DNA from 3 places in the Kosakonia cowanii JCM 10956 genome. Region 3 is predicted to be linked to each of the others. Evidence: riboswitches for the same ligand, from Rfam matches in the RefSeq annotation. Region 3 holds a riboswitch; each other region holds the start of a gene.
What was found. A riboswitch is a leader RNA that binds a small molecule or an ion and turns the genes downstream of it on or off. The one in region 3 is predicted to bind thiamine pyrophosphate.
Positions count from the first base shown of each region.

Region 1: another riboswitch for thiamine pyrophosphate. It lies ahead of thiC (phosphomethylpyrimidine synthase ThiC); the one in region 3 lies ahead of thiM (hydroxyethylthiazole kinase).
Region 2: another riboswitch for thiamine pyrophosphate. It lies ahead of thiB (thiamine ABC transporter substrate binding subunit); the one in region 3 lies ahead of thiM (hydroxyethylthiazole kinase).

Region 1 covers NZ_CP019445.1:146,641-151,345, forward strand. The annotation lists gene nfi (deoxyribonuclease V) at 1-21, opposite strand, end outside; gene hemE (uroporphyrinogen decarboxylase) at 31-1,095, opposite strand; gene nudC (NAD(+) diphosphatase) at 1,135-1,908, opposite strand; gene BWI95_RS00690 (Rsd/AlgQ family anti-sigma factor) at 1,988-2,491, shown strand; TPP riboswitch at 2,546-2,682, shown strand; gene thiC (phosphomethylpyrimidine synthase ThiC) at 2,766-4,658, shown strand; gene thiE (thiamine phosphate synthase) at 4,658-4,705, shown strand, end outside.
Region 2 covers NZ_CP019445.1:419,861-424,565, reverse strand. The annotation lists gene thiQ (thiamine ABC transporter ATP-binding protein ThiQ) at 1-51, opposite strand, end outside; gene thiP (thiamine/thiamine pyrophosphate ABC transporter permease ThiP) at 35-1,645, opposite strand; gene thiB (thiamine ABC transporter substrate binding subunit) at 1,621-2,604, opposite strand; TPP riboswitch at 2,634-2,734, opposite strand; gene sgrR (HTH-type transcriptional regulator SgrR) at 2,771-4,426, opposite strand; gene BWI95_RS01945 (sugar efflux transporter) at 4,673-4,705, shown strand, end outside.
Region 3 covers NZ_CP019445.1:4,280,815-4,285,519, forward strand. The annotation lists gene thiD (bifunctional hydroxymethylpyrimidine kinase/phosphomethylpyrimidine kinase) at 1-667, opposite strand, end outside; gene thiM (hydroxyethylthiazole kinase) at 667-1,449, opposite strand; TPP riboswitch at 1,485-1,581, opposite strand; gene BWI95_RS23420 (hypothetical protein) at 1,863-2,303, shown strand; gene BWI95_RS23425 (hypothetical protein) at 2,354-2,722, opposite strand; one part of gene BWI95_RS20325 (IS3 family transposase) at 3,049-3,911, opposite strand; one part of gene BWI95_RS20325 (IS3 family transposase) at 3,911-4,169, opposite strand; gene BWI95_RS20335 (hypothetical protein) at 4,430-4,705, opposite strand, start outside.

The DNA.
Region 1 (4,705 bases), 510 kb from region 3:
GCGTAGCGACGCGAGATCCATATTCACTCCTTATTGATGCCAGGGGGCCGACAGACGGTGAACCGCCTCGACAAATACTCCTGCATGTTCCGGCGGGACATCCTGATGGATGCCGTGACCGAGGTTAAATACATGGCCTTCGCCTTTGCCAAAGCCAGAGAGAATTGTAGACACTTCTTCCTCAATGCGTGCAGGCGGCGCATAAAGCATAGAGGGATCCATGTTGCCCTGCAGCGCCACTTTGTCGCCAACGCGACGGCGCGCATCGCCAATATCGGTGGTCCAGTCAAGGCCGAGCGCATCGCAGCCGGTCGCCGCCATCGCTTCCAGCCACTGGCCGCCGCCTTTGGTAAACAGGGTCACCGGCACGCGACGCCCTTCGTTTTCACGCAGCAGGCCATCGACGATTTTATGCATGTAGTAGAGAGAGAACTGCTGGTAATCGCGTCCGGTCAGCACGCCGCCCCAGGTGTCGAAAATCATTACCGACTGTGCGCCAGCGCGGATCTGCGCGTTGAGATAGGAGGTGACGCTCTGCGCCAGCTTATCCAGCAGTGCATGCAGCACCAGCGGCTCGGCGTACATCATCTTTTTGATTTTAGTGAACGCTTTGCTGCTGCCGCCTTCAATCATATAGGTCGCCAGCGTCCACGGGCTGCCGGAGAAACCAATCAGCGGCACTTCGCCTTTCAGCTCACGGCGGATAGTGCGCACGGCGTTCATCACGTAACCCAGCTCATCTTCCGGGTCCGGCACCGGCAGCTTGTCCACATCCGCTTTACAGGTGATGGGATGGCTAAAACGCGGTCCTTCACCGGCTTCGAAATAGAGCCCCAGCCCCATCGCGTCTGGCACCGTCAGGATGTCAGAGAAGAGGATCGCCGCATCCAGCTTGTAGCGGCGCAGGGGCTGCATCGTCACTTCACAGGCCAGCTCCGCATTGCGGCACAGCGACATAAAGTCGCCGGCTTGCGCACGGGTCGCCTTATATTCCGGCAAATAGCGGCCTGCCTGGCGCATCATCCATACCGGCGTCATATCTACTGGCTGGCGCTGAAGCGCGCGCAGGTAACGATCGTTTTTCAGTTCGGTCATTGTCAGTTCCTCAAGCGTCAGGCCGCCAGTATATACACCTTATTCGCTCTCTGCCCGACACATCGCCACGGTATCCTCGATCAGGCGGCGCGCGACGGTACCCGGCGGTGGGAGCAGCGGCAGGTCGTCATAGCGATACCAGCCAGCATCGATCAGCTCTTTGGTATCAATGACGATCTCACCGCTCTCGTACTCGGCCATAAACGCAGTCATTAATGATTGCGGGAAGGGCCACGGCTGGGAGGTGACATAACGCAGGTTCTTGATTTTAATCCCGCTCTCCTCCATCACCTCGCGTGCTACCGCCTGCTCCAGCGTCTCGCCGACCTCAACAAATCCGGCCAGCACGGTATACACACCATTACGATGACGCGTATGCTGGGCAAGTAGCAGGCTATCATCGCGGCGAATAGCGACAATAATGCAGGGGGCAATTTGTGGATAGTAGCGTTCCCGGCATTGGTCGCAGAGCATCGCCCACTCGGTTTTGCTGGGGTGCATGGTGTGCCCACAGTAGCCGCAAAACTGATGCGATCGGTAAAACTCGGCCAGCTGCACGCCGCGCCCGGCTAACTGGAACAGCACGGTATCCTGATCGATCAGTAAACGTACCGATCCCATCTCGTTGGAGCGCTGCTGGCGAACAAGCCAGACGCTCTCTCCCTGCCATTCGCCGATAATTTGCGCGGGTTGACCCACAAGATCGAAATTTCCTGCCTCTCCATGTGGTAATTCTCCAGCGGGCAACCATAATTTTTGTTCATGGCTGACTATCCACCAGCCACGGTGATGAGCTTCAAGAGTTTGTACCATTGCGCGACCTTAGCTTCACTGGCATGTTATTAACATTATTATTACATCATTTTTAATCTTACATTTTGCGGAGTCATTTATGCTGAACCAGTTAGAAAGCCTGACAGAACGACTGGGGGGAAGTAACAAGCTTATCGATTTCTGGCTCAACGAACGTAAGCAGTTGCTTATCTCCTATTACAATCTGGTGGGAATCAAGCCGGGCAAAGGGTCGTACATGCAGCTTAACGAAAAAGCGCTGGATGATTTTTGCCATAACCTGGTTGAATACCTTTCCGCCGGTCATTTCACTATTTATGAACGCATCATCAATGAAATGGAAGGCGCCAGCCCACTTTTAGCGGCGACTCAGCTCTACCCGCAGCTCGAAGCCAATACCGTTGAAATCATGAAACATTATGATTCCAGCCTCGAACAGTCCATCGATGATGACAACTGCATGGAGTTCCAGCAGGCTCTCTCAGACATCGGTGAAGCGCTGGCGGCGCGTTTTACGCTGGAAGATCAGCTGATCACGCTGGCGTTTGATAACCACCTCAGCGAAAGCGCCAATGATGAAACCGGGATGGCGCGCCCGGCTTGAGTTCTTAACCAATAACGCGTAGTTTAAAAAACAGTCCCCCGCTTCGGGCGGGGGTTTTTCTTGTCGGAGTGCCACTCTTTTACACCCACGCTTTCTGAAAGCTGAGGTGTAAAAAGGCTGAGACCGTTAATTCGGGATCCGCGGAACCTGATCAGGCTAATACCTGCGAAGGGAACAAGAGTAATCCATCCACCACTCCACCCTCACGGGCGGTTTGCTGCTATTACTCCATCCGTCGTCTGACAAGCCATCTCCTTTGACACTGGAATGAGCTATGTCTACTACTACTTCACGCCGTGAACAACGCGCCCAGGCGCAACACTTTATCGATACGCTGGAAGGCACCGCTTTCCCCAACTCCCGCCGCATCTACCTCACTGGCTCACAGCCCGATATTCGCGTGCCAATGCGTGAAATCCAGCTCAGCCCGACGCTCGTCGGCGGTGCCAAAACCGCCCCGCAGTATGAAGAGAACGAGGCGGTGCCGGTGTATGACACCTCCGGTCCGTACGGCGATCCGGCGATTGCCATTGATGTGCAGCAGGGGCTGGCTAAGCTGCGCGCAGCGTGGATCGCCGCCCGCGATGACAGCGAAGAGCTGGACCATCGCAGCTCGGCCTATACCAACCAGCGCCTGGCGGATGACGGCCTTGATGCGCTGCGTTTTAGCGGCCTGCTGACGCCGCGTCGCGCCAAAGCAGATAAATGCGTGACGCAGCTGCACTATGCCCGTTTGGGCATCATTACCCCCGAAATGGAATTTATCGCCCTGCGCGAAAACATGGGGCGTGAGCGCATTCGCAGTGAAGTGCTGCGTCGCCAGCATCCGGGCGAAGGGTTTGGCGCGCGGCTGCCGGAGAACATTACGCCGGAGTTTGTCCGCGCTGAAGTGGCGGCGGGCCGGGCCATTATTCCCGCCAACATCAACCATCCAGAATCAGAGCCGATGATCATTGGCCGCAACTTCCTGGTGAAAGTGAACGCCAATATCGGCAACTCAGCCGTCACCTCATCAATTGAAGAAGAAGTGGAGAAGCTGGTGTGGTCAACCCGCTGGGGCGCGGATACGGTGATGGATCTCTCTACCGGTCGCTATATTCATGAAACCCGCGAGTGGATCCTGCGTAACAGCCCGGTGCCGATCGGCACGGTTCCGATCTACCAGGCGCTCGAAAAGGTTAATGGGATCGCTGAAGATCTCAATTGGTCAGTGTTCCGCGACACCCTGCTGGAGCAGGCGGAACAGGGAGTCGACTACTTCACCATCCATGCCGGTGTGCTGCTGCGCTATGTGCCGATGACCGCGCAGCGCCTGACGGGCATTGTCTCGCGCGGCGGCTCAATCATGGCGAAGTGGTGCCTTTCGCACCATCAGGAGAACTTCCTCTACACCCACTTCCGCGAGATCTGCGAGATTTGCGCCGCCTACGACGTCTCTCTCTCTTTGGGAGACGGCCTGCGCCCGGGATCGATTCAGGACGCCAATGACGAAGCGCAATTCGCCGAGCTGCATACGCTGGGTGAACTGACCAAAATCGCCTGGGAGTATGACGTGCAGGTGATGATTGAAGGCCCTGGCCATGTGCCGATGCAGATGATCCGCCGCAATATGACCGAAGAGCTGGAGAGCTGCCACGAAGCGCCCTTCTACACTCTTGGGCCGCTCACCACCGATATCGCGCCGGGCTATGACCACTTCACCTCTGGCATCGGCGCGGCAATGATTGGCTGGTTTGGCTGCGCGATGCTCTGCTATGTCACGCCGAAAGAGCACCTCGGCTTGCCGAACAAAGAGGATGTCAAACAGGGGCTGATTACCTACAAAATCGCCGCCCACGCTGCGGATCTGGCCAAAGGCCACCCTGGCGCGCAGATCCGCGATAACGCCATGTCTAAAGCGCGATTTGAGTTCCGCTGGGAAGATCAGTTTAACCTCGCCCTCGACCCCTTCACCGCCCGCGCCTATCACGATGAAACCCTGCCGCAGGAGTCGGGCAAAGTGGCGCACTTCTGCTCGATGTGCGGGCCGAAATTCTGCTCGATGAAGATTTCGCAGGAGGTACGTGACTACGCCGCCGCGCAGAGCATCGACGCGGGCATGGCGGATAAAGCCAGCGACTTCCGCGCCCGCGGCGGGGAGATCTACCTGAAACAGGAGGAGGCGTAATGTACCAGCCTGATTTCCCGCCGGTGCCCTTTCGCCTCGGGCTCTAT
Region 2 (4,705 bases), 790 kb from region 3:
GCGCATCGGCAGGTGTTCGTAAAGCCAGGTGACATCAATCAGTCTTAGCATGGCGGCCCGGTAGTTTTTCAATCACAGTGAAGAGTAAAAAGCAGAGCAGCAGCAGGATCAGCGCGGTGACGGCTCCATCCTGGCTGCGGTAAGAACCGATTTGCTGATAGAGATAGAAGGGCAGCGTGCGGAAATCCTCATTGCCGAACAGCGCCACTACGCCGAAATCACCAATCGATAGCACGCAGGCAAAGGCCAGCGCCTGCGCCAGCGGGCGTTTCAGCGCGCGCAGCTCCACCACCCACAGGCGGCGAAAACCGGCAATATCGAGCGACTGGCAGAGCAGCGCATACCGCGCGGTGAGATCGCGCATCGGGTTTTCCAGCACCTTTAATGCATAGGGGATCGCCATCAGCGCATTGGTGAATATCACGATGCCATCGGCGGAGTCGGGCAGGCCGATGGTGTTGTTGAGCAGCAGGAAAAAGCCGGTTGCCAGCACAATCCCCGGCATCGCCAGGATCAGCATGCCGCTCAGTTCGAGCGCCTGCCCGGCCGCAGTGCGGTGGCGCGCGCGCAGTTCGCGGCTGCTCCACAGCAGCATCATGGTCAGCACCACGCAGAGCAGCCCGGCGACCAGCGCGATACGCAGCGACGTCCACACCGCCTGCCACAGCACCGGCTCTGCCACCACCTTCAGCAAACTGACATTAAGCCCGTCAACGATCACCGCCAGCAGCGGTGGCAGCATCAGCAGCAGTGCCAGCACAATTAACAGCGTATCGGTGATGCGGCTAAACCAGCGCGTTTCCGGGTCGCGCCAGCCCTGAATATGATGGCTGCCAACGGCGAAGGCTCTACTCATCCGCTGGCTTAACAGCACCAGCCCGAGGCAGCAGATCATCTGGATTATCGCCAGTATCGCCGCGCGGGCGGGATCAAAATCAAAGCTGAGCGCCTGGTAGATGGCAAGCTCAATGGTGGTTGCCTGCGGGCCGCCGCCCAGCGACAGCACGGTGGCGAAACTGGCGAAGCAGAGCATAAAGATCAGCGCTGCCACTGGCGGGATCTGGCGGCGCAGCCAGGGCCACTCGACAAAGCGGAAGAAGGCCCAGCCGCGCATCCCGAGCTGGGCTGCCAGCTGGCGCTGCTCACCGGGGATCTGCTCCAGCGCCTGTAGCAGCAGGCGCGAGGCCATCGGCAGGTTAAAAAAGAGGTGCGCCAGCAGAATGCCCTGCAAACCGTAGGGCGAAAAGGTCCACTCAAGGCCAAGCGTCTGGCAGAGCGCGGCGAGCCACCCCTGGCGACCATAGACGCTGAGAATACCGAACACCGCCACCAGCACCGGCAGGATCAGCGTCATCGCGCATAAGCGCAGCAGCAACTGGCGGCCGGGAAAACGACGGCGGTAGAGCGCACGGGCAAGAAAAATGGCGGGCACCACGGAGAGCAGGGCGGAGAGAAAAGCCTGCCAGAAGGAGAATCGCACCACGTGCCACAGGTAGCTGTCCGACAACAAGTCGGAGAGCCCTTCGACAGGTGCGTTTTGCCACAGCGCGAAAAAGGCCGCCACCGCGACCACGACCATCAGCGTGGCGGCGGTGAGGCCAGGAAGCAGCCAGCCGGGAATTAGCGGCTGACTGCGCGTTGCCACGAGGCTATCCATGCTGCGCGCTGGGCTGCTACCTCTTGCGGCGAGAATTGCAGCGAGGTTTGTGGTTTCTCAAGCTGGTCAAACCCGGCGGGCAGCGTGACGTTGCTCACCGGGTACATCCAGTTGCCCGTTGGGATGGCACTCTGGAAGGCGGGTGAAACCATAAATTTGAGGAATTTTTCCGCCAGCTCCGGCTGCTTGCTGGCGGCGGTACGCGCCGCGACTTCAACCTGCAAATAGTGGCCTTCGCTGAAGTTCGCCGCCGCGTAGTTCTCTTTCTTCTCTTCGATGATGTGGTAGGCAGGCGAGGTGGTGTAGCTCAGCACCAGATCGCTCTCACCTTTCAGAAAGAGGCCGTAGGCTTCGCTCCACCCTTTGGTGACGGTAACGGTTTTGCCCGCCAGCTTTTGCCAGGCTTCGGGGGCTTTATCGCCATAGACTTTCTGCATCCACAGCAGCAGGCCGAGCCCTGGCGTGCTGGTGCGCGGATCTTCATAAATCACGCGCCACTTCTGATCGCTTTCGACCAGCTCTTTCAGGCTCTTCGGCGGGTTTTTCAGTTTGGTTTTGTCATAGACAAAAGCGAACCAGCCGTAATCGAACGGCACAAAGGTCTCATTGCTCCAGCCGCCCGGCACCTTCACCGCGTCATCCGGCACGCCGCTTTTGGCGAAGAGTTTTGTCTGGGTCGCGGCTTCCAGCAGGTTGTTATCAAGACCGAGCACGACGTCAGCTTTGCTCTTTTTGCCCTCCATCCGCAGACGGTTGAGCAGCGAGACGCCATCTTCCAGCGCCACGAACTTCAGCTCGCAGTTGCAGTCGGCTTCAAAGGCTTTTTTTACCGCAGGGCCTGGCCCCCATTCGGCGGCGAAGGAGTCGTAGGTGTAGACGGTCAGGACGGGTTTAGCGAAAACTGGCGCGGCAATCAGCAGCAGCAGTGACAACGATTTTTTTAACACTTTGCACCTCATAAATGGGTGGCAAAGGATTTTGAGAGAGCCTCAAATCCCTTCGCCGGCGTTATCCGGATCAGGTTCGACGGGTATTTTCTCAGCACGCGCGTGAAGCGCAGCACCCCGTTGAGAACGGCGCTATTGTAATGATTTGGTAAACAATCTGAAAGCATTACGGATCCGGCGGCGCAAACCAGGCCGATTTAAAGTCAAACCAGCCGAGGGTATTCATGCGCAGCCCGCGCATGGTGCGCTGCCCCTGAATGCGAAGCCAGTGGTGGATCAGCGGCACAATCGCTTTACTCGCCAGCAACTGCTGTGACCACATCGCCAGGTTCATCTCCCCGGCGCGCCAGCGCGCGGCGTCCGCCTGCCAGTCGCGCGGGATGCAGTGTTGCAGCAACGGTACTTCATAGAGGTTAGCGAAGACCGAGAAGTCGAGCGGCAGCGTAAAGTTGGCGCTGTTAAGCCAGATATCGCTCTCTGTTTCCCCGCGATGCCACTCATCGTAATCGACCTCCTGAATCAGTAACTTAACGCCATGTTCTGCCAGCAGCGTACTCATGGTGTGGGCAATCGCCTGGTGCTCGTTATGCTCGCGGTAGAAGGTGAGCGTCAGCGTCTCCAGCCCGGCGGGCTTTTCACCGCTGCCGGGGCGCGCGTGGTGCCAGCGCGGCAGTAATCCATAGGCGGGAAACCAGTAGCGCTGATTCTGTTCGCTGGCGTGCCACAGCAGATTGGTTGGCGAAAGGATCCGGCTTACCCATTCGCGCACCGCCGGGTTCGCGCCGCGACTGGATCGCGCGTCAAACAGCAGATAGTAGCAGCCCTCTTCGAGACGGCTCTCCACCGCTTTTTCGCCCTCGGTTGGCCCTTCAAGCGTCAGGCCGCAGGTGGTCTCATCCCCAACATCCGGCAGCACCCAGACATTCACTTCATCAATCAGCGCACGAAAACCGAAGTAATCCTCAAAGGCGTGGATCTTTAGCTGGTTGCGGGTATTGCGCATCACTGCGTAAGGGCCGGTGCCAATCGGTTGGCTGGCAAAGTTCGTCAGCGTCTCCCACTCCTGCGGCAGGATCATCGCCGGTACGTGGCCCATCAGCCACGGCAGCCAGCTATCGGGCTGCGAGAGGTGAATGTCGAGCGTCCACGGCGTGGGGGAAACGATATCGCGGATATGGGAGTAGAGCGGCAGGGCGCTGGCACGCCGCAGGGAGGCGATAACATCCGCCATCTCCAGCTCGCGGCCGTGGTGAAAGTGGATGCCGGGGCGTAAGTAGAAGCGCCAGTGCAGGGGAGAGATCGCTTTCCAGTGGTGAGCAATATCGGCTTCCAGTTCCCCGTTTTCCTCATTTATGCGCGTCAGGGTACTGAAGATTTGCCGCGCCATATGGGTTTCGGAGCGGCGCAACGGCGAGCCGGGCAGCAGATTGCGCAGCGGGCGGTAGTAGAGCACGCGCAGGATATGCCGCCCCTGGCGAAAACTGCGGCCCAGATGCGACACCAGCATCTGGCGCACGGCGGCTTTATCGCCCACCAGCTGCACCAGTTGATCGATGCGATCCTGTTCAAGCAGATCTTCCGCCCGCTGCTGCTGTAACGCCAGGCCGGTGTAGAGGAAGGTGAGGCGCGAGCGTTTACCGCGCCCGGCTTCCGCTTCCCAGGTGAGCCAGCCGCGCGTCTGCATGGTGTTGAGCAGGGTGCGCATATGGCGGCGGGAGCAGTTAAGCAGCTCCGCCAGCTCGTTGAGCGTAGTTTCCTGAGATTTTCCATCGCAGCATTGCCACAGACGGATGAACTGTTGTTGCAGGCGACCAGAGGACATAAAAGAGGAACTCCCGGCAAAAACTCAGCAATTTATTTATCCCTATATTAAGCCGATACTTCTCTGCGATGAAAGCGAGGAGGCGCATAGCGAAGTGGGGAATGACGACGCGTGTGGAAAAACTGACTCGCCCGAATCATGTGTGACTGAGTATTAAGTGCGAATGCACCCGCCAGCAAAATGTTTTTGCTGGCTTTTTTCGTTTAAGCTTGCGTCGCTGTTTTCCGCTTTCAACAAGGAAATGCCATGCTTTGGTTGATGACGATGGGACGCCGCATG
Region 3 (4,705 bases):
GCAGGGCCGCCAGCGCCGCCGAGAGCGTGCAGCCTGTACCGTGGGTGTTTTTTGTTGCAATGCGCACGGTGGTAAAGCGCTGTGCGCCATCGCGAGTAAAGAGCCAGTCGGGGCTTTCGGCGTCGTCCAGATGACCACCCTTCATCAATACCGCCTCACAACCGAGCGCTAACAGAGCTTCGCCCTGCTCATGCATCTCGCGCTCGCTGCGCGCATGGGGCGCATCTAACAGCGCCGCCGCTTCCGGCAGATTGGGCGTGATAAGGGAAACCTGCGGCAGTAAATGCTGGCGCAGGGAGGCGACCGCCGCAGGCGATAACAGTGGATCGCCGCTTTTCGCCAGCATTACCGTATCCAGCACCACATTGCGCACCTGGTAATGGCGCAGACGCTCTGCCACCGCTTCGACAATGTCGGTTTCCGCCAGCATGCCGATTTTAGTGGTGTCGATGCGCACATCGCTCAGCACCGAGTCCATCTGGGCAGCAACGAAATCAGGCTCGATTCGGTATACCGACTGCACGCCGCGGGTGTTTTGCGCCACCAGCGCGGTGATCACCGAACAGCCATAAGCCCCCAGCGCCGAAAAGGTTTTCAAATCCGCCTGGATCCCCGCGCCACCGCTCGGGTCGGTGCCGGCAATGGTTAAGGCATTAATCCGTTTCATTACTCCCCCTTCCCGTTTGCCGCCAGCGCATCAAGAAAAGCGGGGACGAAACTGCCAGGGCCAGCGCTCTGTTTCACCGCGCGGCTGCCCGCCTGCTTCATTATCCGGCAGGCTGACGCAATATTGAGCCGTCGCTCGCCGGGCAAGGCGCAACAGGCAGCCACCACCGCCGAGAGCGCGCAGCCGGTGCCGACCACTCGCGTCATCAGCGGATCGCCGCCGCTGATGCTGAGGGTTTGTACACCATCGGTGATGTAATCAATCTCCCCAGTGACTGCGACCACCGCGCCGGTCTGTTGAGCCAGCTGCTGCGCCGCGGGCAGCGCCGCCAGCGCGCTATCGGTGGTGTCGACGCCGCGCCCGCCGCCTGGCATACCGGCCAGGGCGAGGATTTCAGAAGCGTTGCCGCGGATGGCGGCCGGTCGAAGAGAGAGGAGTTGTTGGCAGAAACCGGAGCGAAAGGCGAGTGCGCCAACGGCAACCGGGTCGAGCGTCCAGGGGGTTTGCGCGCGGTTAGCGCTCTCAATTGCGGCGTGCATTGCTTCAGCGCGTTCGCGCGTCAGCGTGCCGACATTAATAAGTAAGGCATCAGCAATGGCGCTGAACTGCTGCGCCTCTTCACGATCGATTACCATCGCCGGTGAGGCGCCGAGCGAGAGCAGGACGTTGGCGGTAAAGGTTTGCACGACGTCATTCGTCATACAGTGAACAAGGGGAGAGAGTGTACGGAGTTGCTGTAACGCGTGTGCAGAGTGCACAGGATCAAGCAGGTCAGGTTGCATCTATTTTGCTCCTGCCCGGCGTGAAGAAGGGATGCCGGGCAGGCATCTGACTTCCCTACGCTGGCATTATCCAGATCAGGTGGTACGGGTATTTCTCAGCCTTCACGCAGAAGGGCACCCCGAGTCAAATCAATTACAAAACAATCATTTGCACAAAAACAAGTTGTAAGTTTTTAGTGTAGCCGGGTGTATGGATGAGGCGCAAGAATTTTCGATTTATCACAATGTTTATCACAGCAGTTATCACACCTCGAATAGCTTAATCACGTAATAAATACTTGCATCATCTACCCGCTGTAAGGCCAGCTTAACCCCTATCTGCCGATTGGTGAAAATTAGAGGTTTTGTAATGTGGCGTTTTCAATAAGAGAGCGTTAGCATCATCCAAAGAATCAAAGCAATGGTAATGATGAATGCAAGAGTTATTCAAAGATGTAACCGTATCAATGGTTGTTTCATGGTGGGGAGCCATAGTTTCTACAGGGCTAGCAGTCATTAAAGTAATGGAAACGTGGCGTGATCGGACAAGAATAGATCTAGGATGGAGTTTTACAACAAGTGCAAATGTTGGTCACGAGATCCGAATACGTAACCTCTCGCCAAGACCAGTAGTGTTAATTCATTGGGAGATTTATTATGCCTCTCGTTTTTGCCGTATGTTAGACAGAAAACCTATTGAAACAAGAGAATTTGATGCACCAGATTCAACACTACCGCCCTTTACAACTCATACACTAACCTTCATTGATGAAAATTATTTCCACATTAATTACAAAAAGATGAAGTCAAAAGCTATCTATATAAATATTCATTTTGCAGGTAGGGATGTTATCCGTCGAAAAATCCCCTCATAACTTACGAGATAATGAAGGAATGAAGTCCCACTTTTTCAGTGGGGTTTAATTTAAATCCAATTATGACGGCGGCGATTAGCATATAGAGAGTTTTCAGTGTCTGTAACAAAATTACAGTATTTAGGACAATAGACCTTATTGGAAGGGTTAATAATATCCTTATCAATTTGGTAACGAAAATTAGTGAGCCATTCAGAATAACCTTCTAGCTTCTTGATATCCGCATAAAAGTTTTCGTATGAATGCCACCTTTCGCAGACTGTACAGCCACGATAAGTGGGAAAGCGTTCTAGATGTTTTTCATCGTAGCATCTTCTAAGCATTTCCTTCCAAGTGCGATACTCCCTAACCATTTGTCCATCTATTTGAGAAGATAAATTATCACCTTTAATACCTACTCCATAAACTGTAGGCTTCATAGGATCTTTAACAGCACAAATTTTAATAACGCTAGATTGTACTTTTTTGACATATCCAGTAGCTAAAAATTCAATAGTTATATTACGAGCATTGATAACATCAATGATTTTATATTTCCCGTAATTTTTACTATCGTAAATATCACCAACTTTAAAACCTACTAATTTTTAAACCTCGCCATCTTTTACTTTACCCTTAATGAGATTATTAAACCTGACTGATTTACTATTACCGTCATCTAAGAACTCGATAACTACATCATGATAGGAATTGATTTGAGTAATCTTGAGTCTACTGACCTGCCCCCCAAGATTAGATACAACCTTCAGTTAGTAATGTCGGTTGGTTTTTCTTCATATTTCCTGTTTCGCCAGTCCGTTGCGAATTCAGCTGGTGTCTGGTGATCCAGCGATGAATGGGGACGGCACTCGTTATAATCCTGCCGCCAGTCATTAATCGTTTTCCGGGCATGAAGAATATCGCTGAACCAGTGTTTATTCAGACACTCATCGCGAAAGCGTCCGTTAAAACTTTCAATAAATCCGTTCTGCGTTGGCTTACCCGGCTGGATAAGCCGTAGTTCCACGCCATGCTCAAAGGCCCATTGATCGAGCGCGCGGCAGGTAAATTCCAGGCCCTGATCGGTTCTTATTGTTGTCGGATAGCCCCGAAATAGCGCGATGGTGTCCAGAATGCGCGTGATCTGAACGCCGGCAATACCGAAAGCTGCGATGATCATCAGACACTCCTTCGTGACATCATCCACACAGGTCAGGCACTTGATCCTGCGACCGTTGGTCAGTGCGTCCATAACGAAATCCATCGACCATGTAAGGTTCGGCGCATCCGGGCGCAGAAGCGGAAACCGTTCGGTCGCCAGCCCTTTACGGCGTCGTCTGCGTTTTACACTCAGTCCATTAAGGTGGTAAATACGGTATACCCGCTTGTGATTGACGTGAAGGCCCTCCCTGCGCAGCAACTGCCAGATGCGCCGGTAACCAAAACGTCTGCGTTCAAGCGCCAGTTCAGTAATACGCCCTGATAAATGTGCATCAGCAGCCGGACGCTGAGCATCATAACGGCAGGTCGACAGGGGCAAACCTGTAAGCCTGCAGGCACGACGTTGCGACAGACCGGTCGCATCACACATCAACACCATGGCTTCCCGCTTCTGGTCTGTCGTCAGTACTTTCGCCCCAGAGTCACCTGAAGCGCCTCCTTATCCAGCATGGCTTCGGCAAGCAGCTTCCTGAGCCTGGCGTTCTCTTCCTCAAGCGACTTCAGGCGCTTAACCTCGGGCACCTCCATACTGCCATACTTCTTACGCCAAGCGTAAAAGGTGGCGTCGGAAATGGCGTGCTTGCGGCAGAGCTCACGGGCAGAAACCCCGGCTTCAGCCTCGCGGAGGATACTGATGATCTGTTCGTCGGAAAAACGCTTCTTCATGGGGATGTCCTTATGTGGCTTATGAAGACATTACTAACATCGTGGTGTGTTAATCAACGGGGAGCAGGTCAGAAGCGAGAACAAAGGGGACGTGTGGGGGGAAGTAAAAAAGGAGCAGGTGAATAACCTGAACTTATACCAGTAATGTCTTGAACACGCTTAAGCGCCTTAGAAGAAAAAAGCTTGTTGGTCTTTTAAGGAAAAAATTACAGATTGAAACGAGTTCGTACTAATTTTTCCCTATACAATATTGATTGCTGTTATGGCTTTTTGTTTATAAACTCTTCTGATTTTAACCACTGACAAACTAATTGAGTCATCGCAGTTAATGATAATGACATAAACGACAAAGCTAAAAATGGAATCGCAGTTGGTACTATTAGCCATTTTTTGCTATCAGAAAACCCTAAGGAGAATTGAGAAAGACATGTCAACAGACAGAACGCGATAGAAAGCACAAGTAAATAAGTAATATTTAACAGTGGTCGGTAAAGATCAGATTTTTTTATATCTACACTATCATCTAATTTTTTTCC